DNA from 4 places in the Barnesiella sp. B2-R-119 genome. Region 1 is predicted to be linked to each of the others. Evidence: riboswitches for the same ligand, from Rfam matches in the RefSeq annotation. Region 1 holds a riboswitch; each other region holds the start of a gene.
What was found. Region 1 has a riboswitch for cobalamin ahead of NBH06_RS11515 (uroporphyrinogen decarboxylase/cobalamine-independent methonine synthase family protein). Riboswitches for the same ligand answer to the same signal wherever they lie in the genome.
Positions count from the first base shown of each region.

Region 2: linked by a shared signal. The riboswitch ahead of NBH06_RS10840 (TonB-dependent receptor plug domain-containing protein) and the one ahead of NBH06_RS11515 (uroporphyrinogen decarboxylase/cobalamine-independent methonine synthase family protein) in region 1 are both predicted to bind cobalamin.
Region 3: linked by a shared signal. The riboswitch ahead of NBH06_RS10855 (leucine-rich repeat protein) and the one ahead of NBH06_RS11515 (uroporphyrinogen decarboxylase/cobalamine-independent methonine synthase family protein) in region 1 are both predicted to bind cobalamin.
Region 4: linked by a shared signal. The riboswitch ahead of NBH06_RS09780 (anaerobic ribonucleoside triphosphate reductase) and the one ahead of NBH06_RS11515 (uroporphyrinogen decarboxylase/cobalamine-independent methonine synthase family protein) in region 1 are both predicted to bind cobalamin.

Region 1 covers NZ_JAMOKL010000006.1:101,746-109,977, reverse strand. The annotation lists gene ppdK (pyruvate, phosphate dikinase) at 1-704, shown strand, start outside; gene NBH06_RS11520 (alkaline phosphatase) at 884-2,254, shown strand; cobalamin riboswitch at 2,334-2,535, shown strand; gene NBH06_RS11515 (uroporphyrinogen decarboxylase/cobalamine-independent methonine synthase family protein) at 2,668-3,768, shown strand; gene NBH06_RS11510 (threonine/serine exporter family protein) at 4,033-4,809, shown strand; gene NBH06_RS11505 (threonine/serine exporter family protein) at 4,806-5,321, shown strand; gene NBH06_RS11500 (SGNH/GDSL hydrolase family protein) at 5,447-7,051, shown strand; partial or broken gene NBH06_RS11495 (carboxypeptidase-like regulatory domain-containing protein) at 7,054-7,587, opposite strand; gene NBH06_RS11490 (glycoside hydrolase family 5 protein) at 7,625-8,232, opposite strand, start outside.
Region 2 covers NZ_JAMOKL010000005.1:114,454-122,685, reverse strand. The annotation lists gene NBH06_RS10845 (YncE family protein) at 1-501, opposite strand, end outside; gene NBH06_RS10840 (TonB-dependent receptor plug domain-containing protein) at 501-2,501, opposite strand; cobalamin riboswitch at 2,608-2,806, opposite strand; gene NBH06_RS10835 (DUF4492 domain-containing protein) at 2,983-3,243, shown strand; gene NBH06_RS10830 (cytochrome ubiquinol oxidase subunit I) at 3,250-4,803, shown strand; gene cydB (cytochrome d ubiquinol oxidase subunit II) at 4,810-5,961, shown strand; gene NBH06_RS10820 (IMPACT family protein) at 6,020-6,622, shown strand; gene NBH06_RS10815 (sugar O-acetyltransferase) at 6,629-7,249, shown strand; gene NBH06_RS10810 (hypothetical protein) at 7,257-8,232, opposite strand, start outside.
Region 3 covers NZ_JAMOKL010000005.1:122,810-131,041, reverse strand. The annotation lists gene NBH06_RS10865 (DUF4465 domain-containing protein) at 1-38, opposite strand, end outside; gene NBH06_RS10860 (DUF5074 domain-containing protein) at 67-2,250, opposite strand; gene NBH06_RS10855 (leucine-rich repeat protein) at 2,329-6,084, opposite strand; cobalamin riboswitch at 6,224-6,424, opposite strand; gene NBH06_RS10850 (cell surface protein) at 6,464-7,681, opposite strand; gene NBH06_RS10845 (YncE family protein) at 7,688-8,232, opposite strand, start outside.
Region 4 covers NZ_JAMOKL010000004.1:344,421-352,652, forward strand. The annotation lists gene queA (tRNA preQ1(34) S-adenosylmethionine ribosyltransferase-isomerase QueA) at 1-525, shown strand, start outside; cobalamin riboswitch at 1,342-1,549, shown strand; gene NBH06_RS09780 (anaerobic ribonucleoside triphosphate reductase) at 1,602-3,983, shown strand; gene nrdG (anaerobic ribonucleoside-triphosphate reductase activating protein) at 3,983-4,459, shown strand; gene NBH06_RS09790 (arylsulfatase) at 4,537-6,042, shown strand; gene NBH06_RS09795 (glycoside hydrolase family 2 protein) at 6,461-8,232, shown strand, end outside.

The sequences.
Region 1 (8,232 bases):
AAGAGATGGGAATGAGCATCGACGAAGTAAAATTAGCTTGCGATGCTTTGGAAGAATTTAACCCCATGTTAGGTCACCGCGGTTGCCGGTTAGGTTGTACCTATCCCGAAATAACCGAAATGCAGGCCCGAGCCATTATCGAAGCTGCTTTGAACGTAAAAGCAAAAGGTATCGACGTTCACCCCGAAATCATGGTTCCCCTCGTAGGTGTTGTAGAAGAATTGAGAATGCAAGCCGAAGTTATCCACCGTACCGCTGCACAAGTATTCGAAGAACGCGGCGACACGGTTGCCTACAAAGTAGGTACGATGATCGAGGTTCCCCGTGCAGCCGTTACGGCCGATCAAATTGCCGAAGTTGCCGACTTCTTCTCATTCGGCACGAACGATTTGACTCAAATGACATTCGGCTATTCTCGCGATGATGCCGGTAAATTCTTAAAGATTTACAAAGAAAAAGGCATCCTCAAAACCGATCCGTTCGAAGTTCTCGACCAAAAAGGTGTAGGGCAACTCGTACGCATGGGCGTGGAAAAAGGCCGTTCCACCAAACCGTCGCTCAAAGTCGGTATTTGCGGTGAGCATGGTGGTGAACCTTCATCTGTGAAATTCTGTGCCAAACTCGGTATGAACTACGTATCTTGCAGTCCTTACCGTGTACCTATCGCACGTGTGGCTGCGGCGCAGGCTGCTATCGAAGATTAAAAAGTCCTTTGATAACTCTATAAAAAAGGCTAACATTATCTGTTAGCCTTTTTTATATCCCTTCAATATCGACCCTTTCATACGATATGTAATCAAAAATTCATACCAAGAGAAGTCCGGTTCTCCTGTTTTTAAGTACCTTTGTTTCATCAAGTAAAACGGATTGAAATACAAACACGATGAAAAAAACACTACTCTTTATTAGCCTTTTAATCCTTTCCGTCTTATTAACACAAGCCACTCGGCCCAAATATGTATTCTATATCATCGGCGATGGAATGGGCATAAATCAAGTTAACGGTACTGAAATGTTTTACGGGGAACTGACCAGTAAGACAGGACCCTTACCGCTATTGTTTTCGAAATTCCCTTATACGACTTTTGTAAGCACATACTCTGCCAATCGAGGAGTAACAGACTCGGCAGCAGCTGGTACGGCATTGGCCTGCGGTGAAAAGACCAACAACAATACGATCGGTGTGGATGCAGACAGTCTACCTATATATAGTATAGCGGTGGCAGCACAAAAGAAAAACATACCTGTTGGAATTATTACCAGCGGAGAAATAGACGATGCCACTCCCGCCGCTTTTTTCGCTCACCAAATAAACCGTAATAACCGTTACGAAATAGGAGTCGATATGCTCGCCGCCGGATTTGATTTCTATGCAGGAGATAAATTTACACAACCGTCGCCAGAAGGAAAAAAATCTCTATACGATATGATTCCGAAAGCCAACTATACATTGGCTCTCGGCATACAAGAATACAATCGCCAATCACAGGTAGCCTCCAAAATGATTTTATTTCCCCAAAAAGACTTCCCTTACGCCATAGACCGTGAACCGGGAGATATTTGTTTAGCCGATCTCACCCGATGTGCAATAGACTTTCTGCAACAAAAAGGAAATGGTTTCTTTTTAATGATAGAGGGCTCCAAAATAGATTGGGCAGGACACTCCCGTGACGGAGCTACCAATTTCAGAGAAATAAAAGATTTGGAAGAATCGGTAAAATTGGCTTATGATTTTTATAGAAAGTATCCCGATGAAACCCTCATTATCGTTACAGCCGACCACGAAACCGGAGGCGTAGTATTAGGCAACGGAAATTACTCACTCAACCTACAAGCACTCCAATATCAAACAATGAGTGGAATAGCATTTACAAAAGAAATAGAAAATCTGCGTAAACAAAACACCGAAATTTCATGGGAAACTATACAAAAAGCCCTATCCCATGCCTTTGGCTTTTGGAGCAAACTCGACTTATCCCCCAAACAAGAAGCACATCTTAAAAAAATTTACGAAGAAACTATACACAACCAACAAGGGGACTTGATAAAATCTCTATATGAAAACAATGAACCGATAGCCGAAGCCGCCAAAACGATTCTCAACGAAATAGCCGAAATCACATGGTCTTGCAGTTCTCACACAGCGGGTTATGTCCCGCTCTATGCGATTGGGTTAGGAGCAGAAAACTTTCAAGGGAAACTCGACAATACCGATGTGCCCTTACTAATAGCCCGAATTGCCGGCTACGAATAATACAAAGACTAAGAAAAGAAAGCCTATCTATATATAAGATTTTTTAGAAAAAACATTGTAAAATAAAATAAAGGAAATAACTTTGTCCCTTGTAATCGGTTTGCTTTTATCGCGTTCGATAAAGCAATGAAAAGGGAATCGGGTGCAAATCCCGAACAGACCCGCTGCTGTGTAGTTCGATAGATTTTAGACAAACAACTACAATGCCACTAATCCAATGTGATTGGGAAGGCGTCTAAAATAGAACAAGTCAGAAGACCTGCCGGTTACATAATAAAATTTATCTCTTCGCGGATTAGGAGATAAAACGAATACTTTTCCGATAGAAATTTTTTGCGAAAGCAAAAAAATACACCATGTTATAGAAACACGCTTTTCTATAACATAGTTTATATATGTAAAATGATGCAGTTATGAGAAGAATGATTCCTTACAGTGTGGATATAACTGGGAATTTTGTTTATTCACCGCAATTAATCGAAGCACGCAAACAAGTTCAAGAAGGATTTCTAAATGCAGCACAATTACTGGAAATCGAAAATAAAGAAATCCAACACATTGTCGACACATGCAAACAGATAGGTTTAAAATGCGTTACCGATGGAGATTATAGATCAAACGGATACACGGATTTTTTTCATCATCTTCAAAACATTTCCAGGCACGAAACAGAACCAAACGATACGTCAGAAGAAAATGATAAATCTGTTATATGCGGGAAAATAGACTTCGACAATCATTTTTTATCGACGCCACCTGTCACAGAGCACTTTACCTATTTGACCGGAATTATCGGAGGCGACATGTATGCAAAAGCTCTACTACCGTCCCCAATGACTTTATTAGCCGAATTAATCCGTCCTGAGAACCGTCTTAATACAGGAAGATATTATCCCGACATCGAAGTGCTCTCCCATGATATTGCACAGACCTACCAAAAAGTAATTAGAGAATTTTACAATATGGGATGCCGATTCCTACAATTCAGCGACTATACTTGGAACTTAACGGGAGGCTGCGATATTCAACAAATATCCGAAGCAAATAATACCGACCTCGCATCTCTGTCTACCGTACTTGCTCGTTTGACCGAACTCTGCTTAAACGACAAGCCCGACGATATGTGCATATCCTTACAATTCGACGAGAAATGGTGGAATACCCGAGATCGAGAAAAAATAGCAGAAATACTACTCTCTACGCAAGCGAATGCCATAGCTTTCGACTTCGGTAATAGGGAAAATGAAAATATAGACTTTTCCATCTTGAAACATTGTCAAAGCAAAGACGTTATATTAGGGCTTGTATCGACTTCAAGCAGCCAACCGATATCTACCAGCACTATCACTCATCATATCGAAAACGCTGCACGCCTTCTACCATTGGAGTCTCTTCATCTCAGTTGTCAAGGCAATTTCAGGAATTTATCGGGAAACAGCTCGATTTCAGAACAAGAAATGTGGAACAAAATAGCGACAATGAAAAATATTGCAAAAACCGTTTGGGGAGAATAGAACGGGCTTCCCGGTTTTTCTACCTTTATATATGCAAAAAGTCTACCCCCCCACGAATTTGCGATTGAATCGAAAATAGAGTATGGTTCGACATGAAAAACAAATATATTTGTTTTATCCTGCTCTTATCTTTCACTATCTTTGTACAGTATGCGAAAATAGGATGCGGTTCTGCATAGTCAAGTCGGAAATGCAATTTCCGCTTGCCTTTGCACTCACCTTTCACTATCTTTGCACGTCGAAAAATCAGTCAATACAACAAAGGTGAACAGTATACACGAAGAACTTAAAGCCGTATCGCAGTTCCTTTCGGAATATGCTACATGTCTCATGGCTTCGGGAGTACATACGTCGAGAATTGTACGCAATACAGCCCGTATAGCCGAATCGTTCGGTTTTGAAGCACACATGACCTTATTTCACAAAACAATCATAATGACTTTGCGGAATAAGGAAAATACCCATGTATACAGTATGGTAAACACAGCAAAAGCCGGCGCTATAAACTTCGAAATCAATTCCGATTTGAGCGCTCTCAGTTGGGAAGCCTACGATAACCATCTCCCTCTCGACCAGCTATGGGAAAAATATCATGCCATTACAAGCAAACCTCGATTAAATGCATGGCTGGTATGGGTATTAGTGGGATTCGCTAATGCATCTTTCTGCCGGTTATTCAGTGGAGACTGGATCGCCGTTGCAGCGGTTTTTGTTGCGACTCTTGTCGGATTTCGCATCAAACAAGTATTAGGGAAACATCATATCAATCACTACTTTATATTTACAATATCGGCGTTTGTCGCTTCTTTAATAGCCTCGGTAACTATGTGGCAGCAATGGGGAAACACACCGGATATAGCTATCGGTGCTAGTGTACTCTATTTGATTCCCGGTGTTCCATTAATCAATGGGATTATCGACATTATCGAAGGTCATGTATTGGCAGGAACAGCACGACTCATCAATGCGTTTTTACTAATTATTTGTATTGCATTTGGAATGGCTATCACATTATTGATGATGGGAGGAAAACTATTATGACAGAATGGCAATTCATAGGTTCCGTAGCTGCCGATGCCATCGGTGCAGCCATAGCGGCAATCGGTTTTTCGGTTATATCCAATCCTCCTCGTCGAGTTATTCCGTGTACAGCCATACTCGCTGCTATCGGCCACAGCATACGATTCGTACTACTGCAATACGCCGGATTAGATTTAGCCTCGGCATCATTCATCGCAGCATTTTCTATCGGGCTTCTCAGCCATTTTTCTGCCTACAAGCTCTTCTGCCCGGCCACGGTACTCTACATACCGGCATTGTTACCGATGATACCGGGAATGTATGCCTATCGCACTGTATTTTCTCTTATCAAATTCCTTCAAAGCAGTAATAACGATAACGAAGCAATCCATTACCTTTTGGAGATTTTCAAAAACGGTATAACGACAGTCTCTGTTTTATTCGCATTAGCTGTCGGAGCAACTATACCTATATTCATTTTTTACAAACGAGCCTTCACGATGACGAGGGCCTCACGTCGAATCAAGAAATAAGCCGAAACATATTTTTTTTGTTATATTAATATCATACTTTATTAAAATAGTACTTTATTTATATAAGTACACGCCCGTATCTTTGTGGATAAATATTATTTATTAATTAAACCATGAAGACGGATATGAAAAAAACAATCCTCAGTACATTATGCTTCTTACTGGTTTCTTGCTTTATGTTTTTTACCGATGCAGGAACCAGAATTGTCGTATTAGGCTCATCGACAGCAGCCGGAGCAGGCGTCTCCGACTCCAATAGAGCTTGGGTAAATCAGTATCGCACCTACCTGCAATCGATAGACCCTACCAACACGGTTACCAATCTGGCCAAAGGTGGTTATACCACATGTGCAATCATGCCGACCGGAACCAATCCCTACAACACGGGAAACCATATTCTCGAAGTCGATACAGAAAGAAATATTACCAAAGCGCTCAGCCTGTCGCCGAACGCGATCATTATCAACATGCCCACCAACGATGTATCGAACGGTATTCCTGTCGCTACGCAAATGAAACATTTCGCCACTATCATAGATTTGGCGAAAGCTGCTGGTGTAAAAGTTTGGATTACCACTTCACAGCCCCATAATTTCGGGGAAAAGTATGATGGTCCATACAGCGAAGAACATCAACCCGACATTTGGAAGCAAGCAGCAAGAGATCAATTCAAAGAACTGACAGATAGTATATTGAATAAATATGGCGAATACGCACTCGACTTCTACACTCCCATAGCGACCGAAGACGGATATAGCTTTATACGCCCCGAATACGATTCAGGTGACGGTGTGCATTTGAATGATGCCGCTCATGACATTTTATTTAATATCGTCAAAAATGCCAATATCCCCGAAATAGCAGGGAGTACCCCGATAGAAATATCTACGACACCCATCTATATTAACTTCGGTCCTGCCGAAGCCGGACTCGATAGCTGGAATAATGTTAACAACCAAGCCAGCGGATATAGAGTCGACATGCTGAATGATTCCACTGGAAACGCAACGACCGTTTCGATAGAAATTACTACCGGTTTTACCCATGCGGCCACCAACGGCAGTAACTCCGCTATTTGGGACATGAACACAGCCATTTCGACAAGTAATTTCAGCTCCAATGGAGAAAATCCCGTTTTGACAATATCTGGCTTAAACCCGACTGCAACTTATTCTTTCCAAACTTTCGGTTCTCGGGCAGGCGATGGAAATAGAGAAACAACCTATACCTATGCGGGAGAAAATAGCGGAAGTGCGACCATCGATGCAGCTTCCAACACTTCGTCGGTCGCTACCGTAAAGGGCATAAAACCCACGGCACAAGGAGTCGTTGTATTGACTATCGGTAAAAGCAGTAACAACACTTTGGGATTTTCCTATATCAACGCCATGAGAATAATCGCTGAAAAAGGAGAACCTCAACCCGATATACCCGAAGGGGTTATCCGAGTAGACGTTGCCGGGACTCTATCCTCTCTGCTTCCTGCCACAACCGATACGATCACAACACTTATTTTACAAGGCGATTTAAATAGCTCGGACATAAAAACGATTCGAGAACTTCCTTCTTTGAAATATCTCGATATGCTGAATAGTAAAATCGTGTCGGGTGGCGAAGCTTATTTAAACGGAATGAAAACCGTCGAAAATGTTTTTCCCAAAGAAATGTTCCTAAGCAATACAGTCATCGAAACCGTTATCTTACCACAAGAAGCTGTTGAAGTAGCCTAGGTAATGCTCATACCCGAACCGGGAGCACCATCGTTAGAATTAACTTGCACACCAGCCAATTTTCCTTGTAGGGCTTGGCTGAAACTTGTCGGATTACCGATCATTAAATCCTCGCTTTTGATAGAAGCGACGGCTCCCGACAAATCCTTCTTACGCATCGTACCATAACCGATGACAACAACCTCATCGAGCGATTTTGAATCCTCGCTCAACTGCACGTCGATCTGTGTTTTATTGCCCACGGTTACGTCTTCCTTTGCATATCCGATAAATGAAAAACGTAACACCGATTTAGGACCTTTCACCACAATCGAATATTGTCCGTCTACATTGGTAATTGTTCCGTTACCTTTCGAATTCAACTCGGTAACATTAGCGCCGGGAATAGGTAAGCCCGAATCATCGGCTACTACTCCCTTCACCACTATGTCCGCCATAGCGGTCGTTGCCCAAAACACAGCCACTACAAACGACATAGCTCTGAGCATTTTACCCACCATTTGAGAACGTGGGAAAGAAAACAGGTTTCTTTTCATTTGTAATAAATTTAAAATTAACAATCTTATTTTGATATTATTTCTTCTCTTTCTTTGTGCGATATACAGCCTCGTTATATTGCCGTATAAACTTGCGGCTTTGGCGACCGGCCGGCTTAATGAGAGATTCGTCCCAACCACCGTTTTTGTCGGCTCTCGGTAACAACATCGAACAAGTCTCGTTTTTGTCCGAAATTGACCAATTCACCCAACTGATTTTATGAGCTTCCATCCACTCTACCCAGCGAGTCCACTCTTCAATGTCCAATGGACCGTCACCTGTACATTCCATACCGGCACATTCCGATACGAAAATAGGGATCCCCTGCTCCCAAGCAGCAGTAGCTCTATCTCTCAATTCCTGTTTATGGGTAGCCGCATAAAAATGGAGCGTATACATTATATTATTGAAACCCTGCAAAGGGTCGGCTGCAACCAAATGTAAATCTTGATCCCAATGCGGACTTCCTACCAATATTATATTATCGGGGTCATATTTCCTTATTTCGGTGATAATGTCGGTTGCATACTCTTTCACACTCTCCCAAGTATCTTCCATAGGTTCGTTATAAATCTCATAAATCACATGTGGATACTTTCCATACTTCTGAGCCATCATCGAGAAGAAAGCCTTTGCCTCTTCTT
Region 2 (8,232 bases), on a different contig from region 1:
GACTTGAAAGACAGCTCCGAGCTGAGCATTCGGGTCTATCCCTACCGGACCTACATAAGCCGAAACATAAGCAAAACCTTTATCGAAGGCGATATATCGGCAATTAGGTATGTCCACTTGTCCCAATCGCTGACAAGAACGAGCATCGAGGACTTCGACCTTATGCGAGCAGTTGATAACCGCATACATCTTGGAACCATATATCTGGACATCGTTACCCACGTCACCCAACTCCTTTACCACGTTAGGATTTTTCTCGGCATACAAGTTACGGACATAATAGCCGTTTTCGAAATCGACAAAATCGAGCGTACATTTATTCGAACCCATATTACCCTCGTTCAACAAATAAAGTCCGGCATAATCAGACCGGCTGTTGTCGCCGAGCGGCAATCTTTCATATTCCGCCAAGATAATGACCTCGTCTTCCCGACAGGAAGTCATCAACGATATTCCCGCCAGTAGGATACACGAAACAATATGTGCGACAACCGATCTCATTACAATTCAATGGCTATTCCAAATCGATAGTTACGCATGGGCATAGGATAATTAAGAACGACGTCGTATGCCTGATCAAACACATTATTAACCTCGGCCGTCACTTTCAGGTTCACCGATTTTATCCGAAACGATTTCACCAAAGATATATCGCTCGTGTACCACGGCTGCACATAATTATATTCGATATTTTCTTGCTGATTGTACCGTTCCCCTACATATACGAAACTATAATTCAAACTCCAATCGTCATAGCTCAAATTCAATATGGCCGATCCGCTATGCCAGGGTATATACGGAATCTGGTCGCGGTAATAGTTATCCCGAGGACTGGTTATATCTATCGCTTCTTGATAGGTGTATTGCACCTTCGTCATTAAACTTATTGCGTACGGCAAACGGAAAGTTGCCGTAGCCTGAACGTCGACACCCCGGATATCGACTTTACCGAGATTGAGCATAGTCCACCGGAACTGCTGTCCTTTGGGATAGGCGATAATCTTGTCGGAAACGAGGTTATAATAAACATCGGCCCCTGCATGAAACCCCGAAAGGAAACCCGTTTTCGGAGCGACAGCATAAGTAAATCCCACATTGTATTGCGTAGCGCTCTCGGGCTTCAACACCGAGTTACCCATATCGGCATAGTACAAGTCATTGAAGGTGGGCATGCGATATATCTGTTTATAAAAAGCGCGAAACACCCAATTGTATTTTTTAAACGGTTGATAAGAAAGAAATACCGCCGGAGTCACTTTACTTTTATTAGGCGCTTTTACTTGTCCCGATGCTTTCTCATCGACCAAAGTCGCCAAAACACTGGCCTGCATTTTCAAACGGTCGGCAAGAGAAAAAGCCGTTGCCGCCGAAATCCAGTGCGTGTACCGGTCGGCCGACATGTACTCCGACAAACCGTTCCACTGCATGTCGTATGCCACCGAGACGTCCCAATTTCTGAATATCGAATACTTATTGGCTACCGATACATAAACCTCTCGTTGTTTATACTGGTTGTCGACTCGCATCAGCTTATCGTCGTTATTCATATAATGGGTATAATCGAAAGCATACTTGGCATTCACCTTAATCCCATATTTGCGGGTAATATCCTGTTGATAGACACCCTGCACGAAAGAATTCCGGTCCCACAAACGCTCTCCGTTGCGCCACACGTTATTGACGATAGCCCCCGGAATCCCCCGCTCGGAACTATAATGATAAACATAGGTTTTCCAATAACCGTTGGGCAAGTAACCTTGCAATCCTCCTTCGAACCGAACGGCATCGATGTCTCCGTTTTTACGGGTAGCCGTGGTATCGTATGCCGTCTCTCCCGAAGGAGTCACCCGCCGGTAACGGAATTTATATTTCCCGCTCGAATTGATCCACTCGCTATTGAATGTCATGCTGACCGTCTCGCTAAGTTTATATTCAAACAAAACCGAAGGATTCAGCAAATCGAATGACCCGGCCTTCACAGATGCTTTCAAATGCGATTTTTCTCCCGGTTTAAATTTAGGGCGACGTGTCGTCAAATAGATAGAGCCCGCCGAACCGAACTCCCGAGCAGACTGGAATATCTCGCTTTTTTGACCGTTATACAACGATATTTCCTCTATATTTTCAAGCGAAAACTTGCCCAAATCCACTTGTCCGTTCTGAGCATTTCCCAACTGAATTCCATTATAATAAACACCCATGTGGTTTGTACCCATGCTGCGAATGTTGACAGTTTTCAATCCTCCCACGCCACCGTAGTCCTTAATTTGCAAACCGGAAAAATAACGTATGGCATCGGCGACCGAAAAACTATTCAACGCTTTCAGTTCCTTTCCGGTGAGCTTCTGCGAAGGAATCACTTCGTTATACCGATTGGCGGTAACCATTACCTCTCCCAATGTCTGTATCGAGTCAAGAGAAGAAGAATCGGCATTCGCTTGTCCCACACCGCAAAGCAGCGACACCATCATACCCCACACACATCGATAAAAAGTCTTCATCGGCCTATCCTTTCATAAACAGCCTTCGGGTATAATGCCTAAAAATCCATGCAAACAAGCGGCTTTATATTTACTCCGCAGATTCACAAGCTCTACCCCACGAAAGCTAATGACAAACAGCATGGCAGGTCTTCTGACTTACTCCGGTAACCGAGGCCTTCCCAATCGTCATAATCAGTGGCTTTCAGTATTCTCGGAACCTTTTTTGGAGTTCACAGCAGCGGGACTGTTCGGGATTCACACCCGATTCCCTTTTCATTCTACACCCCGACCGGGGCTTTGAAACCAATGCGTTGCAAAGGTAACATAAATTATCGACTCCTTTCTATTTTTTATTAAAAATATTCCAAACCAAACATACAATCCAATCGTTACTTCAAAAAAATAGAAATTTATTTTATCCGAAAAATAATGTGTACAAATTTGTATTAATCATAAATTTTACCGAATATTGTGAACATATTCGTTGAAGATAATACGCATGGAGGAAAACAAGATTTTGAAAAACAATAGTATCCCTCTGAAAATCTGGCGATTTTATATGGAAGGATTTCGAAACATGACCTTAGGTAAAACTCTTTGGGCAATTATCCTCATCAAGTTGTTCATCATGTTTTTTATCTTGCGGTTATTCTTTTTCCCCAATATCTTGCAACAGAAATACGATACCGACGAGGAGAGAGCCAACCAAGTCATCGAGAATCTCATTACTCCGAATAATCCTAAAAATCAACAATCATAAGTAACCATGAACGATCTTTTTTCCCTTGTAGATTGGTCGAGAGCACAATTTGCACTCACCGCCATTTACCACTGGCTATTTGTTCCCCTTACATTGGGACTGGGAGTAATCGTGGGTATAATGGAAACCATTTATTACCGTACCGGCGACGAACGGTGGAAAACGATTACCAAGTATTGGATGACCCTTTTCGGAGTCAATTTTGCAATCGGAGTAGCAACGGGTATTATCCTCGAATTTCAGTTCGGCACGAACTGGTCGAATTATAGCTGGTTCGTAGGCGATATTTTCGGAGCTCCCCTTGCCATAGAAGGAATTATGGCCTTTTTTATGGAAGCGACTTTCATCGCAGTCATGTTTTTCGGCTGGAACAAAGTCAGCAAAAGATTCCATTTGGCCTCTACATGGCTCACGGCAATAGGCGCTACCATATCGGCTCTTTGGATATTGGTGGCCAATTCATGGATGCAATACCCTGTGGGTATGAAATTCGACCCGGAAACTGCACGAAACGTTATGGACGATTTCTGGGCACTGGTACTCTCACCCGTCGCTGTCAACAAATTTTTCCATGCCGTCTCGTCCGGCTGGGTATTGGGCGGTATATTCGTAGTGGGGGTAAGCGCTTGGTATCTGATTAAAAACCGGGAGAATTTCTTAGCCCGTAACAGCATTCGTGTGGGAGCTTGGGTAGGATTGATAGGCACGCTCATCGTAGCCTACACGGGCGACGGTTCCGCTTATCAGGTCGCAGACAAGCAGCCTATGAAACTGGCGGCTATGGAAGGAGTTTACAACGGTAAAAACGGACAAGAACTCATCGCTTTCGGGATACTCAATCCCGACAAGAAATACGACAACGACGAGAAAGAATTTCTTTTCGACATACCCATACCCAAACTGTTATCCATCTTGGCGACCCGGGAAATTGACGGATTCGTTCCCGGAATCAACGATATTATTAACGGAGGTTACGTCGACAAAAATCTGAAAGGAGAGGAAATCATCGCTCTTTCCGCCCAAGAAAAGATGGAGCGAGGCCGTTTAGCCATCGCAGCTCTCGCCGACTTCAACGCCGCCCGAAAGGATAACGACACAGAGGCCATGAACGAAGCCAAAACAAGGTTAGAGGCAAACTATGAATATTTCGGTTACGGATATATCGACTCGGTAGAACAGCTCATTCCACATGTGCCGTTCGTATTCTATTCGTTCCACATCATGATTATTTTAGGAGGCTATTTCCTCTTATTCTTTATTTTCATTTTGGTACTATCCTATAAAGAGAAATTGCAAAATTTGAAATGGGTGCTATGGATTGCCGTTCTAACGATTCCTCTCGGATATGTCTGCTTGGAGTCAGGCTGGATCGTAGCGGAAATGGGACGCCAACCGTGGGTAATACAAGATATCATGCCTACCTTCGCAGCGATCTCTAACATCGAAGTGGCCTCGGTGCAAACGACATTCTGGATGTTTACCGTACTGTTTACCGTACTGTTGATCGCCGAAGTAGGCATCATGTTGAAACAAATAAAAAAAGGAACCGAACAAAAATAAAAAACTATGGAACTGAATGAATTATTTTACCAGAACTACTGGTGGTTTCTTATATCGCTGTTAGGCGCATTATTGGTATTCCTGTTGTTCGTACAAGGCGGTCAATCCCTATTGGCAGTCATGGGTAGAACCGAAACCGAGAAAAGCATGATGGTGAATTCCTTAGGCCGCAAATGGGAATTTACGTTCACCACCCTCGTCGTATTCGGAGGAGCGTTCTTCGCCTCGTTTCCTCTATTTTATTCGACCAGTTTCGGCGGAGCCTATTGGTTATGGATGGCCATACTGTTCAGCTTTATCATACAAGCCGTATCATACGAATACCGTTCAAAGAGCGGGAATTTCCTCGGGAAAAAGACCTACGACACCTTTCTTTTAATCAATGGTATCGTCGGTCCCGTATTATTAGGTATAGCCGTAGGCTCGTTTTTTACAGGGTCGGACTTTATCGTCGACAAAGGGAACTTGACAACCATAGGCTCTCCGGTTATCAGCAGTTGGACAAACGATTGGCACGGGTTGGAAGCTATTCTCGATGTCCGTAATCTCTTGCTCGGATTTACTGTTCTATTTCTTGCCCGTACGCAAGGAGCCTTATATTTCATGAACAATATCAAGAACGACAGCATTTTCGAGAAATCCCGGAAACAAGTATTATTCAACGGCGTTTTATTCGTTATTCTCTTCCTGTCGTTCGTTACAGCGACCCTGTTGGCCGACGGCTATGAAGTAGCTACCGATTCGGGCATTATCGCCGTTCGTCCCTACAAATATTTCTTCAATTTCGTGGAAATGCCGTGGGTCGCTATTCTGTTTTTGACAGGAGTCGTTTTGGTGTTATACGCCCTTATCCGTTCCGTTTTCGGTCAACACTTCACAAAAGGAATCTGGTTTTCGGGCATAGGAACGATCTTAGTAGTTCTCAGTCTGTTTTTCATCGCCGGATATAACCATACGGCTTATTATCCCTCGTCCGTAGACATGCAAAGCTCACTGACGATTTACAACAGTTCTTCCAGCTTGTTCACCTTGAAAACCATGAGTATAGTATCGTTACTTATCCCATTTGTTCTCGCCTATATCGTTTACGTCTGGCGAGCTATGGATGCCAAGCCTATCACTGCCCAAGAAATGGAAAGCAACGAACACAAATATTGACACTTGCGTATTCGCAGAAAAGAGCTTACTTTTGTTCGTTAAAGTAAGCTCTTTTTTTATGGACGATACCTACCTCACCATATCGCGCACCTCGGAAGGAATTTATAAAGAAAAGATGAGTAAATTCCTTGCATTCGCCATACCGGTTTCATCGGTGGAAGACGTCAAAAAGCAACTCGAAAAATATCAAAAGGAGTATTACGATGCTCGTCATGTCTGCTGGGCGTATATGCTCGGGCCCCAACGAGCCGATTTTCGCTCGAACGATAACGGAGAACCTTCGGGAACGGCCGGAAAACCTATCCTCGGACAAATCAATTCGGCGGGACTAACCGATATTCTCATTGTCGTCGTCCGATACTTCGGTGGAATAAAATTAGGCACGAGCGGACTAATCGTCGCCTATCGCGAAGCCGCCTCCGAAGCCATTGCCGCGAACGAAATAATCGAACGGCAAGTCGAAGACGAGGTACATTTCGGATTCGAATACCCTCTGATGAACGAAGTTATGCGTATCGTCAAGGAAGAAGGACCCACCATCGTATCTCAAATATTCGATATGGATTGCGAGATGACCCTACGCATACGCCGTTCGCTGATGGACAATTTAAAAAAACGTTTATCCAAAGTAGACGGAGTTCATTTTATAAATGAAGAATAAACAAATATGACAGAAAAAGAGAAAATGGAAAAGGGGGAATTGTATGATGCCGTAATCCCCGAACTAATCGAACAATTGCTATCTACCCGAGATAAAATTTTTGAACTCAATCATCTGAGGCCCTCTCAATTAGAAGAAAGAGAAAAACTCATTCGGGAAATCATCGGTACTACACCCGAAAAATTCATAATCATATCGCCTTTCTTTTGCGACTATGGGCATAACATTCACTTGGGCAAAAATTTCTTTGCCAACTACAATTGCGTTATGCTCGACGAGGCTCCCATCACCATAGGCGACAACGTGTTCATCGCCCCCAACGTGAGCTTCTATACGGCAGGTCACCCCTCCGATGTCGAGCGACGAAACGAATGGCTCGAATACGCATGGCCTATTACGGTCGGGAATAACGTATGGATCTGCGGAGGAGTTACCATCACTCCGGGTGTAACCATAGGAGACAATAGTATCATTGCTGCCGGGAGTGTCGTCACAAACGATATTCCGTCCAACGTCATCGCCGGAGGAAATCCTTGTCGGGTTATACGCACCATAACCGAGAAAGACAAGCTCCGGTCATTCAGTTGGGAAGAAAAAAAAGCAAAAAAACAAGTTAAACCCGCATGACGGAAACTCATTCGTCTTGCCCCTCGTACCGATTATTATCGCTCCACTTTAATTGAAACGAAGGACGGAGCGATAATATCCACGGCTGGTCGGTTTCAAAATCGAAATCCGTCCTATTCATATAAATAGGACAAGGAATATCGAGCTTGTCTTTCATTTCCGTATCGGGGAATAATTTATATGGAATCGAACGCCGTTCCAATTTATCGAGAAACGAGTAGTTCCGGGTATACAGCTTCGCCTCTCCCGGCGAAGACTCCATCTTTTCCAACACATAATCTATCGTTTCCTTATACACGATATTCTTGACCGCTAAGCCAGACAAACAGATAAAAATGTCGGCAGAAAGCAATGAAAGAATCAGTATATGCAGTCCACGGGAGAAACGGGTTTTCAACCCGAACCGTTCGGCATAAAACAGCATAACGAACGGGAATAGATAGAAAAAGGCGACATATCGAGCCCACCACCCCGACGGAAGAATAACCAATGAGACGAGCAACCCGACAAGAACCGACAGATACCAACGCATACGACGAATATGCCCCGTACAAACGAACAAAACGATAGACAACAAAATCGCTTCGAAAAAGAATATACCGAATCCTCCGATTCGAACATCAGACGCGACCGATGATAAAATATCGATTTTAGAAATCCCGAACACATGTATGTCTTCGGACAGCATATCGTCGGAAGGATTAGAAGCCACCGATATTAAAGCCGCCTCGGCATTAGATTTTCCTCGTATCGCCGGCAATACCTGACAATCCATAATATCGACTTTACCATTCCCCGAAAGAGGATAAACAGGAGAACCGTGCTCTTTCCAATTAGTCAGATAGGGATTGTATGCACCAACACCAATCCCTGACAAAACAACGACCGCACATACCGCAGTCAATCGAAAGGAATGTTTATAACGGCTTTTTCTCAACAATGCAAAGAAACAGATTCCTCCCCACAACACGACCCAAAAGAAA
Region 3 (8,232 bases), on a different contig from region 1:
CATACACAAACGGCAAAAACAAGTAATATTTTTCTCATGTCAAAAAAAAATTTAATTAGTTAATATTTATTGTTTGATTATTCGAATATACTCAGTTCTATCGTTTGCACACACCGACAACACATAAATACCTGCCGGTAAAGAAGATACATTCAAACGAGACTCCGACTCGACCATCGTATCGCGATAAACAGCTACACCTCGAAGATCGAATACGGTCAATTCTGCGCCAACACAAGCTCTCACCGTCAGAATATCCCTGACAGGATTAGGAGAAGCTACGATTTTCAAACTTTCTGCCTCCTCGATTCCACTAACTTCGGTTACATGTACCGAAACCATTTTTGTCTCTACCCGCCCATTCGAATTGACCGCTAACGTGAAACTCGTATCGCCCAATTTCTCGCCGGAAAGAATCAAATCATATCCCTCGATTCGGGCAGAAAGAATAGAGGGGTCTTCTACCTTGACTGTCGAAACGATCGCCGCAGAAAGATTATCGGCATCGGAAACACTCTCTAATAGCGAAATTTTTACAGGAGAACTACCCACCGACAAATTATCGGAAATAGAGATAACCGGATATTCATTATCGGGGAATACCGGCATAGCCGGGAACCAATAGTATTTCTCAGGAAGTAACGTATTCAACAGCTCGCCATTCGTCCCGTCCACTATGTGAATCCAATTGTTCATGTAATGGGACAGATAACCCGATTCCGTAGAAATTACCACGACATTATCGGTCTGCGGGTCCACTCTCAAACCCGCGCCATAGAACATCTGCACATACTCCCCGTCTTGATCGGGCAAAGTAAAAAACGATGCATTCAATTCATCGGTATCTATATTATAGCATACGACTTTATTTTTACTTTCATCGGCAAAATAAAGAAGGTTAGATTTATATGCTGCGCATAAACTCCCGGCATTCCATGCCCCCCATGTATCGGCGACCCGACAACCGGAAGGTAACGGCCGAGCCCAAGTTTCGAACGAAACCGGATTTATTCTAACCAACGCATTCCCATCGGCAGCCCAAATATTTCCGTCTCGCCCCAACACAAGTGTCGCGATAGACGGAAGGTCGATAGTAGTTTGTAAGGTGTGGTTTTCGGCATCGATCACCAATACGCCCTCCGATTGCTTCGCAGCAAAGACATATTTACCGGCTCGAACCATAGAACCTATCTGACCCGAATAAAGACCTTCGTCATTCGAGGTCCCTTCTATCACATCGCCGACCTTCATGTTTTCAATATCGAAAACAAAAATTCCCGATGAACTTCCTATATATCCCGTCTTCTCATCTACACCCAAAAAGGAACGGCCGTCACCGCCGCCTATTTGATCAAAAGCCACTATCTTTTCCAACGACAAGGCATCGGCCACGACCAGTCGCCCCCCTGTCGATTCTTCTTCGGTCGACTTCGCCTGTTTGGAAATCAAAAAGAATTTTTCACCGTAAATCGTTCCGAACTGCGTTGTGACACCCAACTTCTCATCGGGATTCTCCCGACGGAATACCCGGTAAAACATTCGGCCATCATTCGTCAGGAAATTAATGGTTCCGTTATCCCAGCCATACCAATCTTCATTGACAAAAAATATCCCTTGCGAATAATCGACAGCTTCCTGTATATATGATTCTACCGCTACGGCATTGGCATAATCCGGTGTATCGCTACCGGATTTATCGTAATAAAATATATAGGTATATCGATTTTGTATCGGCATTTTATTGATTTCGGTCTCAGCCTCGTTTCCGCTTTCGCTTCGAGCCAAACAATGCCATGCTCCATCTTCCGAGACCGAAGGCGAATTCCAGTGGTCCTCTTTGTCGACACACTCCCATTTTTTGTAATTGTTCGGAGTCGCTGTAAACTGTCCCGTAGCATTATACTTAGGATAGGTCGTATCGCCGCCGACAACCAATGCAACGGTATTCTCTCCATTCAGGTCGAAACCCAATCCATCGACCGTGTAACCACCTTGCCGACGCATCAGAGAAAACAAACGAGGATCCGTTTTCACCACATCGTTCAACATTTCCACGATTGTAGTTTCCTCCTCCCCTTTATAGCCCCACGCCAACGCTCCGGGCGTTTTCCCGTCGTTCCAAGCGATGACTAACATGGCTTCGACATTCCCTTCTCCTATCCAATAATTTATATCCGAAAAGGAAACGGCACGGACCGGCATAGACCAACTGCCGAAAAAAGCTAAAAAAAGAAGTAAATATTTTCTCATCTTTCTATTTTTTTGGAAAGATGTCCCGGAGCCGAAACTCCGGGAACATCTTCGTTTTACTATTTCACAATCATAGACTTATCGCCTACAATCTTCTGGTTTTACATAAACTTTCGAAACTTCGATCGAACCGTCCTCATACACAGTTTTCACAATATTGATACCTTGCACGGGTCGAGGCAAAAGTTTCCCGTCCACCGAATAATATTCACGCAAACGCACCTCCTTTTCGACAACCGGTTCATCGATACCGGTAGCCGTCGTTACCTTGAACAATATGCTAAACTGTTTATCCGACGTTGTCAATACCAAGTAGTAATAAGGATCGTTCGGCAAATCTTCTCCTTCACGAATTACGGTCACTTCGTTACCGGAGTACGAAACGGTCAACTCCTGATCTTCGACAGGGAATCCGCTACGTATCAACATGGCCGAAACGCTATCGGTATTAACGACAGTCCGATTAAACTCTATCACGAAAGTTTTCGTATCGGGTTTAACGTCCAACGCTTCCCCACCATCGAAACTCATCGACGGAGTAGTCGATACTATTTCCAATTCATCTAACCACGGCATGATTACGAAATCCTTCCAATAGGTGGTCTGGGCATAGAATTGACAAGTTTGGGCAGGGACATAAATCCGGCAGGTTATCGGCACTTTGGTAAATGTATTGGAACTTGCACCGGTCGGCGGTGTATTGTTAATATAGATACGTTCCAAAGAAGAACAACCATTAAACGTATAAGTGGAAACCGAAGCTATTTTGCCATTGGCAACTACTTTCTTTAACTTAGCATCATTGCGGAACAAACTCGATCCCAACGTAGTTATCCCTGTTCCCAAAACAGCTTCTGTCAAACTGGAACAGCCATAGAATGCCGAAGCTCCCAAAGAGGTTACTTTATCGGAAAGATTTACCGAAGTAAGACTTGTACAACCGTAAAATGCATTCGTCCCGATAGAAGTTATCGATTCGGTAACCGGCAATGATTTCAAGCCCTTACAATTATAAAAAGCAGAATTGCCGATAGAAGTCACTTTTTCCGAAAGTTCTACATTAACCAAATTCGTACAGCCGTGGAACATGTAATTCGGCACAGAAGTAACTCCACCCCCTATTTTTGCAGATTCCAATCCCGTACAGCTTTGGAACACATAAGTTCCCAGTTTAGTAACCCGATCGGGAATAGCTACCGACGTTAATTTCGTACAGCTTTTGAAAGCATAATCTTTTATCTCAGTAATGCTTGCTGTCAGCGGCAACTCGGTAAAGGCCGTACTTTGGAAAGCATATTTGCCGATCCCAGTAATATTCTCCGGCAGAACTACCGACGTCAAAGCGGAACAGCTGCTAAACATATAATCGGGAATAGAGCTTATACCTGTACCCAAAGTCGCCGATGTCAACTTCGTGCATTTCTCAAAGGCATAACTACCAATCGAGGTCACACTATTCGGAATAACAAGCGACTCGATCGCAGAGCAGCCCGAAAACACAGAATTACCGAGCGAAGTAATCTTATCAGTCAAAGGTAGATCGGTTAACGATGAACAACCTTTAAATGCGCTCGCCCCGATTTCGATTACCGACGGATAAGATATCTGCGTTAACGCAGAACAAGTATTAAACGCATAATCACTTATTTTTGTCACACCTGTCCCGATAGTCACCGTTTCCAACGACTTGCAACCGCTAAATGCATAGCCGCCCAATTCGGTCACGCTATTGGGAATATTCAACGTTTGAACCGATACACCATAGAAAGCCCTGCTGCCGATCGACTGCAAACCATCGTTAAAAGTTATGGTCGTCAAAGGATTATTATAAAAAGCCCAATCACCTATCGTTCTCACCGTAGCAGGCAAAACAAGAGAAGAAATTTTCACTTTGAAAAATGCACGCTCACCAATAGTTTCGAGAGCACTTCCGAATGTTACGGATTCCAACTTCTCACAATCGCTGAAAGCATAATCACCGATAGCGGTCAAACTATTTCCCAACGAAACGGTAGCCAGAGAAGCACACTTGTTAAAGGCATAGTTACCAAGAGTACTCACTCCGTCGGGTAATACGACCGATTTCACAGCAGTCTCGGCAAATGCATAATCACCGATTGTTTTCAAGGAAGAAGATGAACGCTCCTGTGTACCCAAAGTCACCGTCGCCAAAGAACTGCAACCGTAAAAAGCATAATTGCCGAGCGTTTCGACCCCATTCGGTATCGCAATTTCAGTCAAAGCGGTACAGCCGTTAAACGCAGCTTCGCCAACAGCCGAAACATTTCCTAACCCGACAGCATTCAAAGCAGAACAACCGGCAAATGTACGAGTACCCACCGAGGATACCGTAACCGGCAATTCCACCGATTGCAAAGCCGAACAGCCATAGAAAGCCGAATCGCCCAATAAAGTCAAAGAGCTCCCCAGAGCAGCCGAAGCCAACTTCGTACAGCCCTTGAAAGCCAAAGCCCCTATCGATTCCATATCTGCCGGCATACTTACACCGGTCAAAGCGATACAATTCTCGAAGGCCGAGCGACCTATGCTCTTCAATCCTTCACCCAAAGAGAGGGTTGCCAAAAGAGGACAATCGCCGAAAGCCTCATTACCGATCGAAACCGTTTGCGCAGGCAACTCCACAGATGTCAAACGGCTGCATCCGTAAAATGCCCCTTCGCCGATTGTTTTCAAAGTCGAAGGAAAAGTAACCGAAGTCAATTTAGCACACCCCATAAAAGCCATATCGTCGATACCGACTACTGTGTAAGATACTCCCTCTATCAGGATAGTTTGGGGGATCGTCAAAATCCCCGAAAAAGAGGCATACGAATCGTCATACACCACGAGGGCAGTTCCCGGTTCCTCTCCCGGAACGGCTATTACCGATTTATCGCCGACAACGAGCGTAACCGTATCGGTAGAAATCGTATCGAGCATGTTGCTCACCACACAATAATAACGCCCGGCATCGGAAGTTTCCGCCGAAACGATCGAATAAGACGACGCTTCGGCATCTTGTATGGAGACTTCGTCTTTGTACCACTGGAAATACAAACTATCGCCTTTGAACTCAGGGGCAAAAGTTACCGCTTCTCCCGGAGAAACCGTCACATCTTCGGGTTGAACTTTCACAGAAGGAGCTGTCGGCCCGTTTTTAGGAGCCGGCGCAAGAGGTTTCCACGGTTGAGACGACATGTTTACCGAAAAATTCCAACCGTCCCAACAACCGTCAGTCAATTTACGGCCCGTAATTCCGGTCCCGGAGTATCCCCAGGGATCGCTATCGCTCGATTTCAGCCAATAAGACCAATACCCTTGATACCAGCCCGATTGCCAATAGTCCTCGGGGTCGGTACAAGTCCAACCGTCATATCCATACGACGAAGATAAGATTACCCCGTTCTCATCAGGGGAAAGTGTTACTCCGTCCTTAGTAATAGAAAAATCGCCACTCTTGTTAACATCGTACCCAAAACCCGATACAGTGCTACCATACGCCGTTCCTGTTTCGGTCATGATGAAAAAACGAGGGTCGGAAGCGGCAATTGCACGCGCCATCGTTTCACCAGTAGCTTCACCGTCCCAACGGAATCCCCAAACCAACGCCGATGTTTCACTCTCGGCATTCCATTGTACGACGAACGCAGCGCGGTTAGCCCCTTCGCCAGACCAGTTTTCGATCATGTCCATCGTGAAAGTTCCATCGGCAATCGCCCTCGGCGATACCATCTGCGGCTTTGCCGTAGGGTGCGGACGACCTTGCACAAGGACTTGTGCAGGTAATTGTAAAACCGCAAACAGCAATACCATCAAAGCATAAATCTTTCTCATCTTTGTTAAACTTTTAAGTATTAAATAAAAAACAAATAGTTCTTTCCCATTCAATACTTGCAAGATACACCACTTATATGCCTCCAAAACTTTCCCGGACTTCCCGGCGTTTTTTGTCACAGCTCATACCTCGCAAGCTTTTCGGACAATACACACGGCAGGTCTTCTGACTTACTCCGGTAACCGAGGCCTTCCCAATCGTCATAATCAGTGGCTTTCAGTATTCTCGGGACCTTTTTATGGAGCTTACAGCAGCGGGACTGTTCGGGACTTACACCCGATTCCCTTTTAATCGGCGGACCTTTTTCAAGTAGCCGAACCTGTGTGCACTATATTTTTTTAAGTTATTTTCCTCTCGTTTCTTTCTATTTTCTCATAGTCACTCTTCTATATGTAAATCGGTAACACCCATTACTTCGGTCGAACATTCGCCCAACCAACCGTTGAATTGGTTCACTCCCGTATAAATTTTTATGAAATCGACACCCGGTAAATCGACCGGATTACCTTCGCTATCCACCGCCCAATCGATTTTAAAATTGGACTTTTCGCTACTGTTGGGGTGATTATCCGCATAACCCCAATCGTATGCGTAAAGGACATAATAACTCCCGTTTCCACTCTCATCGACAGCGTTATCGGCAAGCCGGCTCCCTTTGAAAGTTATCGAACTGTCCGAAATCCATTGCGGATAATACGGTTGCTTATGGAAAGTGAGTTGCGATATATATCCTATATTCCCATGATTATCGGTCCACCGGACATACGTAGAATCCGTGATATTCGGATTGGAACAAGTCACCGGCTCCTTGTTTTCATCGGGTCGATAGTAGGTTATTTCATAATTCTTCAAAGTCTCCTTTTTATAATATTCGCTACCGGCCAACTCGTACCATTCGTCATCGGGAATGCCATTCCCGTTCGTATCGACCGAGACCATCACTATCCCGGGTTCGCTGCTACCTCCCAACGGGGCATCGGGACGAGGATTGTCATTGGCATAAAATGCATTACCCAATATTTTAAAATCATATTCTCCCGGCCGATTGACAATCGTATGGTCGAAACCGACGACAATATATCCGCCGTAGCCACCCAACGAGACCATCGTACGGGCATCGTATGCCAAACAATCTTCGACTTTCTGCCGCATAGATTCTTCGGTATCTCCCTCGGTATATTTCGGAAGCTCATTGACGAACTGTCCCGGTGCAGGGCGATATTCATAAACCTTAGTTATATAAGGGCTATAAGCTACCTCTTCTTTGCGAACGACAATACGCATAAGATGGGTTATGGGATTAGCCGCATCATAAATCTGGAATCGCAACCGATACGTTCCCGTTTCACTCGCTACAAACGTATAATCGCGTGTCGTCGCCACAATCGAATCGGTGACAGATACCGAATCGGACTCGTAAGAAAGGGCCCATTCATATCGTTCTCCGGTAAATCCCGGGTGTAACGTCAAGCCCTTCATGCGTTCCACTACATACGTATCGTCAAGCCCTAATGTAATCATAGAAGGATTATCGGACTGACAAGAGGCTATCAGCAAAATCAAAGCCATCGACAAAACATACCACACTTTCTTCATATCGGTTTATTTATTTTTATACAAAAAAGCCATGTGCGCCGGAATATCCCCGGTACGAACGCTCCATTTTCTTATCCCGTCCCGTCCATAACAATGTAGATTTCCACTCGACACGTAATTCTTGGCATCTGTTACATAAACGTCTCCGGTCTCGGGATTTACTTTCAATCCATAAGGGATTTCTATATCGGTTTCCGTTCCGTCCTTAATAAAACTATTTGAAATCAATTCCCCTGTACGAACATCGATAATACCGTAAGTAACATTATTTTCTTGCGAAATATTACTCCACTCCACGCTATACAGATAAAGCGAATCGCCGCAAATATCCATCTCGCTGCAAGAAACATTCAAAGTATCTCTCACCTCCATGCGGTTTGTACGCTTATCTTTTTCCAGAACGAAAAGACGGGAAGGAATCTTCTCATAATCACCCCGAGATGAAACCCATAATTTCCCGTATTTATCCGCCCGGATACGATGCAAGTTAATTCCTACGGGAATCTTTCGTATCTGCGTCATTGTTTCGATATCGATCACCGAAACCGTAT
Region 4 (8,232 bases), on a different contig from region 1:
TTTGCTCGTAACGAAGGTGCTGTTGTCACTCCGGCCGCCGGTCTGCATTTCAGCCGTGAGCTGTTGAAACGAATGGAAATTAAAGGAATCGATTACGGGTTCCTCACCCTTCATTCCGGCTTGGGTAATTTTCGTGAAATCGATGTCGAGGACCTCACGAAACACAAGATGGATTCCGAGCAGATGAGAGTGACTCCCGAATTGGTGGAACTCGTGAACCATGCTAAGGACGAGGGTCGTAAAGTGTGTGCCGTGGGTACATCGGTGATGCGAGGGATAGAAAGTGCTGTAAGTACGGGGGGACACATGAAAACGTATGACGGTTGGACCAATAAGTTTATTTTCCCTCCTTACGATTTCACTGTGGCAACCAATTTGGTGACGAACTTTCACATGCCCCTTTCCACTATGCTTATGATGGTAGCTGCGTTCGGTGGTTATGACATCGTTTTGGAGGCATACGGATCGGCATTGAAAGAAGGTTATCGTTTCGGGGCTTATGGCGATGCCATGCTCATTTTGTAAAATCGATTGGGTACTTTTATAATAGGGAGGAATAGCGTTTTCTACGTATTCCTCCTTTTGTTTTCGATGAACGTCCTTAGATTCCGACAGTATCTACTGAACCGCCTTTTACGGTTCAGCCGAAAATCCGTAGGGTAGGCATGAATTTTAGCGATGAACCACTTGTCAACAAACACATTCCGGACTTTTCGGTGAAAGGTTGATTCTTGCTTAAATTTCTATACAAAGTGTACTCCTCCTCTGTGTTTTGCACAGCAAAATATAGGGGAGGTGTCCGAAGGACGGAGGGGTTGAAAAAACGCAGCAAGGGGAACGGATTGGGCTGCAATCTCCTCCCCTGCCGTGTCCCGTAGTATTACGGGGTACTATGTTAGCCATATAGAGGAGACACCGAAGAAACAATAGTTTCTAAGGAGAGGGGTTGGAAAGATGGCATATAGTATTTTTGTAGTATTACTCCCTCTGTCACTACGTGCCACTTTGCCTATATTTTACATGGCAAAACGCAGGGGGAGAAGGGCGGGCTTTTCACTTTATGGTTGTGCAAAAGGGCAATTCCCTTAGATTTCCTACTGAGCCGATATTCTCACTGATTATCGACCTCGCTTGTAATAGTAAGAAAACCGACAAGTAAAGTTGAGAGACTCTATGAAAACACTATCTTTTCGGGCAGTTTCAGAAAAAATAAAAGTGCTATATTGATGGGCAATAATTCCCTGTTTTGGGAAACTTTCTTGATAAAATAATTCTAAAAGTTTTCCAAAACAGGAAACTTTTGTGTGTAGATTTGTTGTTTTCTTGGAAAGAATTTATGTACCTTTACACTCGCATTTCGGTTCGGTTGTCGCTGTGAGGCACAATCGATAAAAAGGGAATCGGGTGAGAATCCCGGACAGTCCCGCTGCTGTAATTCCTGCAAAAGTCCGTTGACACAGGCCACTGATAAAGAATCTGTTTCTGAATATCGGGAAGGCGTTTTCGGATTGGGAAAAGTCAGAAGACCTGCCGAAGTGGGAGAGAAGCAAATGAACGTTCGAGGAGGCGTTCGCAGTATCGAATCTTTAATAACAATCAGCATGGACTATGCATGTATTACCATTACGAAACGTGATGGATCCAAAGAGAACTTCTCGATTGAGAAAATCGAGCGGGCTATCGCTAAGGCCTATCGTGCCGACGGTATGAACGACGACGAGACCTCTATTAAACAAGTTACGGCCGAGGTTGCCGCTGCCATTGATAGGGAGAATATCTCGGTAGAGGAGATTCAGGATTTGGTAGAGCGCAAATTGATGATGCGCAATCCCTCGGTAGCGAAGAAATTTATCATTTATCGGGAGTGGCGTACCAAGGAACGTGAAAAGCGCACATCGATGAAGCAGGTGATGGACGGTATCGTGGCGGTCGAGAAGAACGACGTAAACCTGAGCAATGCCAATATGTCGTCTCATACACCGGCAGGGCAAATGATGACATTCGCCTCGGAGGTCACGAAAGATTATGCCTATAAATATTTGGTCGGGGTTCGTTATGGACGGGCACACCGGGAAGGCGACATACACATTCACGACCTCGATTACTATCCCACCAAGACGACCACTTGCGTACAATATGATTTGGAGGACATCTTCAACCGGGGATTCCATACCAAGAACGGTACGGTGCGTACGCCGCAGTCCATACAGAGTTATGCCACGTTGGCCACCATCGTTTTCCAGACCAACCAAAATGAGCAACACGGCGGGCAATCCATTCCGGCTTTCGACCATTTTATGGCGCCGGGCGTCTTGAAGAGTTTCCGCAAGCATCTCGAAAACGGGGTGGGCTTTATTTGTCGTTTGCACGGAATGGAAGATATGCCGGCGTTGAAAGATTTGTTTCGGAAAGAAATCGTTTCGATCGATATGACCGAAGAACAGAAAGCCGCTTTGGGCGAGCGTTTGAAAGAGATAGGGGTGAGCGTCTCTGCTGCCGAACTCGATACCGCTTGGCGACAAAGTTACGAGATGACTCGTAAAGATACGCATCAAGCTATGGAGGGGTTGGTTCACAATCTCAATACCATGCACTCTCGTGGAGGTAATCAAGTGGTGTTCAGTTCGATAAATTACGGGACGGACACTTCGGCCGAAGGCCGTATGGTCATGCGGGAGTTGCTTTCGGCGACTGTCGAGGGGCTTGGTAGCGGTGAAGTCCCGGTATTCCCCATACAGATATTTAAGGTAAAAGACGGTGTCTCTTACACCGATGAGGATTACGATGCCGCGATGGCCGATTTCGAGGGTGCGATGGCGGGAAAAATCAAATTCAAGGCGCCTAATTTCGACCTGTTGCTCGAAGCCTGTCGCACGACTTCTACTTCGCTTTTCCCCAATTTCCTCTTTTTAGATACCGAATACAACAAAAACGACCTTTGGAAAGCCGATGATCCCGACCGTTTTCGTTACGAAGTGGCGACGATGGGATGCCGTACGAGGGTCTTCGAGAATTTACACGGTGTTAAAAGTTCGTGGGGGCGGGGTAATCTCTCCTTTACTTCGATGAATATGCCCCGGTTGGCAATAGAGGCCCGGCGGGAGGCTGAGGAGTTGCACCCCGATGGCGACAAGCATGCTATTCGTCGGGAAGCCCGTATTCTATTTTTGGAGAAAGTGCGCAGTGTGGCATCGATGATTGCCGAGCAGCTCTACGAGCGTTATGAATATCAGCGCAAAGCGCTTGCCCGTCAGTTCCCGTTTATGATGGGCAACGACGTTTGGAAAGGTGGTGGCAAGCTACAACCCAACGACGAGGTGGGCGATGTCATCGATAGCGGGACATTGGGTATCGGGTTCATCGGCGGGCACAATGCGATGTGTGCTATTTACGGCGAAGGCCATGCTCATAACCAAGAGGCATGGAACACACTCTATGATGCCATACGAGTGATGAACAATGTTGTCGAGGAGTACAAGACCCGCTACAATCTCAATTACTCGGTTTTGGCTACTCCGGCCGAAGGGCTTTCGGGACGTTTCACTCGTATGGACCGCAAACGTTACGGTGTTATTCCGGGCGTGACCGATCGGGACTACTACGTAAATTCGTTCCATATCGATGTGAAAGAACCAGTGGGTATTGTAGAGAAAATCAAGAAAGAAGCCCCTTTTCATGCTATCACGAAAGGTGGGCACATTACCTATGTCGAGCTCGACGGCGAAGCGAAAAAGAATGTCTCTGTCATTCTCAAAATCGTGAAAGTGATGCACGACGAAGGAATCGGTTACGGGTCGATCAACCACCCGGTAGATACCTGTCGTTCGTGCGGTTACCGAGGTGTCATCTATACGCAATGTCCGGTTTGCAAGAGTGAGAATATATCGCGCATGCGACGAATTACAGGTTACCTCACTGGAAGCCTCGAATCGTGGAATTCCGCTAAGCAGGCCGAAGAGCGTGACCGTGTGAAACACAAATAATGGAACCGCTTCATATCATCAATGTTTACCCCGAGACTATCTCCGACGGTTTCGGGGTACGCTATGCCATCTATCTGGCCGGTTGTACCCATCATTGCCGGAGATGCCACAATCCCGGCAGTTGGAGTCCGGTGGCCGGCGAGCCGCTCACGGAGCTTATTCTCTCCCGTATCGTCGCCGAGATAAACGACAATCCCATTCTCGATGGAATCACCATTTCGGGCGGCGACCCTTTCTACAACCCTTTTGCGTTGTTGGCTCTGCTCCGTCGCCTCAAAGAGGAAACTCACAAAAACGTCTGGTGTTACACCGGCTATACCTACGAGTCCCTGTTAAAAGACGAGACCCGCCGTCCCTGTCTCGACTATATCGACACCCTTGTCGATGGTCCGTTCGTCCAATCGCTCTTTGATCCGGCTCTCTCTTTCCGGGGCAGCAGTAATCAACGGATATTGCATTTGTCGGAATACCGGTAGAGTTTTCCGAGGTTTTATTGTTTTTGACTTGTGGAAATCATATTTTTGTATCGTTTGTGTGATAATAAACGATAATTATGAATGCCTTGACTAACCTGAAATGCACATTGGCTCTCTCTGCCGGATTTTGCTCCTCATTTGCGAATGCACAAAAACAGCCCCATATTATATTGATTATGACCGACCAACAGCGGGGCGATGCTGTGGGGTGTATGGGAAATGAGTTTGTCATTACCCCTCATTTGGACAAACTTGCCAACGAAGGAACTTTGTTCATGAATGCCTATTCGTCTTGTCCCAGCAGCACGCCCGCCCGTGCCGGATTGTTGACCGGAATGTCGCCGTGGCATCACGGAATGTTAGGATATGGACGGGTAGCGCCGAAGTATGAGTACGAGATGCCTCAAATGTTGAAAGATGCCGGTTATTACACCTTTGGTATCGGGAAAATGCATTGGTATCCCCAGCGGGTGAAACACGGATTTGACGGAACGTTGTTAGATGAGAGCGGTCGCAGGCAAGACCCCCATTTTACCAGTGATTATCGACAGTGGTTTCAGGTGCAAGCTCCCGGGAAGAATCCCGATGCAACAGGCATTTGGTGGAACGATCACGGTGCTGAGGTTTACAAATTAGATGAAAAACTACATCCCACGTACTGGACCGGCGAAATGGCTTGCAATCTCATCAGCCATTATGACCCCGAAAGCCGTCCTTTGTTCCTCAAAGTGTCTTTTGCCCGTCCTCACAGTCCGTATGATCCGCCGCAACGTTTTCTGGATATGTATGATAACGTCGATGTTCCCGACCCGGCGATAGGAGATTGGTGCGGTAGATACGCAAAGCGGTTGAATCCCGAAGAGGCTGCCTCGGATGCCCCTTACGGAAATTTCGGTAATGAATATGTCCGTAATTCCAAGCGACACTATTATGCCAATATTACTTTTATCGACGAACAAATTGGGCGTATCGTTCAAGCATTGAAAGACAAAGGTATGTATGACAATGCTCTCATCTTTTTCGTATCGGATCACGGCGATATGATGGGCGACCACTATCATTGGAGAAAGACTTATCCCTATGAGGGCTCGGTTCATGTTCCCTGTATCGCGAAGTGGCCGGCAAATGTCGGTGGGGTTGCTGAGAAAATAGATAATCCGGTGGAATTGCGCGATGTTTTACCTACCTTCTTGGATATAGCCGGGGCAACCGTCCCTGCCGATATGGACGGACGCCCTCTTTTACCGCTGGCCAAAGGAACCGATACCGGGTGGCGAGAATATATCGATTTGGAACATGCCACTTGTTATAGTCGTGACAACTACTGGTGTGCGTTGACCGATGGGAAAATAAAGTATGTATGGCGTTTCTACACGGGGCAGGAAGAATTGTTTGACCTTGTCGCAGATCCGCAGGAACTCCACAATGCCGTTAACGATAAAGAGTACAAGGAACGGTTGGAAGAACTGCGTGTCCGAATGATACGTCACCTCAGTGAACGAGGAGAAGAGTTCGTGAAAGACGGGCGATTGGTCGTTCGCAAAAAGAAAATGCTATACAGTCCTCATTATCCGAAAGAATGATTTTCAATCTCCTCGGTGTTTTGCAATAGCGAAGTATAGGGTGAGAGGTTTAAAACATTTTCAAACTCCTCCCTCTGCCGTGTCCCGTAGTATTGCGGGGTGTGGCAAAGCAATAGGGGAGGTGGCACATAGTGACGGAGGGGTTGAAAACGCCATCACATCAGTCAGGTTATATTGAACGATTATTCCTGCAAGAAGTATCATCTTCCCAAAAACTATATAAAAATTCAGTTATATTTGTAGGGTACAGGATGTAGTTCGGCATGGTCTAAATCTAAAAAATATGTTCATTTGCCTCTATTCTTTGTATAATATGGGATTCGTTTCGGCATAGCCAAGCCTGAAATATGATTTCCTCTTGTCTCTGCACTCAACTTGTGCTATATTTGTTCGATCCTAACAGCCGATTTACTGTACAATGGAGCCTAAAAAGAAAATATATCCCGAATGGAGCGTCGGGTACACCTCCGACGAAAAAGCTACTCCTCTGAAATTTTTCCCGGCGACCGTTCCCGGAGCCACGCAACTCGATATTGCCCGTGCGATGAAATACGGAGACTATCGACAATCTGACAATTACATGTTATACAAATGGATGGAAGATTGCTATTTCATCTATCGAACTCGGTTTCACTCCCCGGAGATAAGTCGGGAAGAACAGGTGCGATTCGTATCGAAGGGCATCGACTACCGTTTTGAAATAAAGCTGAACGACAAAGTCATCTGGTCGCAAGAGGGAATGTTCACGCCTGTCGATATAGATATCACCGGGGAAATCCAAGACGAAAATACGTTGGAAATAAAAATATGGCCCGTTCCTAAAAAGGAAGGAGCCGAGCAAGACAATCGAATACAAGCCTCCGACTCGGTAAAACCGGCCGTAAGCTATGGGTGGGATTGGCATCCGAGGCTTATTCCATCGGGGATTTGGGACGAAACCTATTTGGAAATAAGTCCCAAAACCATCTTGGACGATACTCTTATAGAATATCGACTCTCCGATAACTATGAAATAGTCGATATACAAGTATCGGCGACGATCTCCTCTCCGGCCGCTACGATATACGAATGGAGGTTATACGACTATAACGGGGACGAGGTTTTACATACCCGTGGTGAGTCGTATGACCACATAATTTTTTCAGAGCGATTGGAAAATCCCCACTTATGGTGGTGTCACGATCAAGGAGTACCCTATCTATATCGTTCGGAAATTACGTTATTTTGTAAAGATTCGGGGGAATTGCTCGACAGGAAAATCCAGACGGTAGGTTTCCGCCGGGTGAGATTAATCATGAACGAAGGGGCTTGGCGAGAACCGTCGGGGTTCCCCAAAGGTCCGAGTGTTGCCCCGGCACAAATCGAATTGAATGGTAGAAAAATTTTTGCAAAAGGTTCTAATTGGGTCAATCCCGAAATTTTCCCGGGCACGATAACCGAAAAACGATATGAAGAGTTACTATCGTTAGCCATTCAAGCCCATTTCAATATGCTGCGTTCATGGGGTGGTGGTATCATCAACAAGGAAGCGTTCTTTGAATTATGCGATCGTATGGGAATACTGGTATGGCAAGAATTCCCTTTGGCATGTAATTGCTATCCCGACACATCTCGCTATCTGAAAGTTCTGGAACAAGAAGCCACTTCGATTATCCGACGATTGCGGAAACATGCATGCTTGGCTATCTGGTGCGGGGGAAACGAGTTATTCAACAACTGGTCGGGTATGACATCGCAATCCTTGCCGTTGAGACTGCTGGACAGCCTATGTCTCCGGCTTGATCCCGAAACTCCGTTTATCCCCACCTCGCCGATGCCGGGAATGGGACACGGACCCTATATGTTTCGATGGGAAGGTGAGGAAATTTATACCTTGATAGAAAAAGCTCATTGCACGGCATACACAGAATTCGGTATACCCGGAGTGTCACCTCGAAGCGTTCTCGAAACCTTCATACCTCGTGAAGAGTTGTTTCCCCCGAAGCCGGGAACGAGTTGGGAATGGCATCATGCATTCGGAGCATGGGAGGCTGATTTAGGGACATGGCTTTGTCCGAACCTGTTGAACGATTATTGGGGAGAAGCCCATTCTCTCGACGAGCTTATTGCCCGCAGCGAATTACTGCAAAGCGAAGGTTATAAGACCATTTATGAAGAAGCCCGACGCCAAAAACCTTATTGTTCGATGGC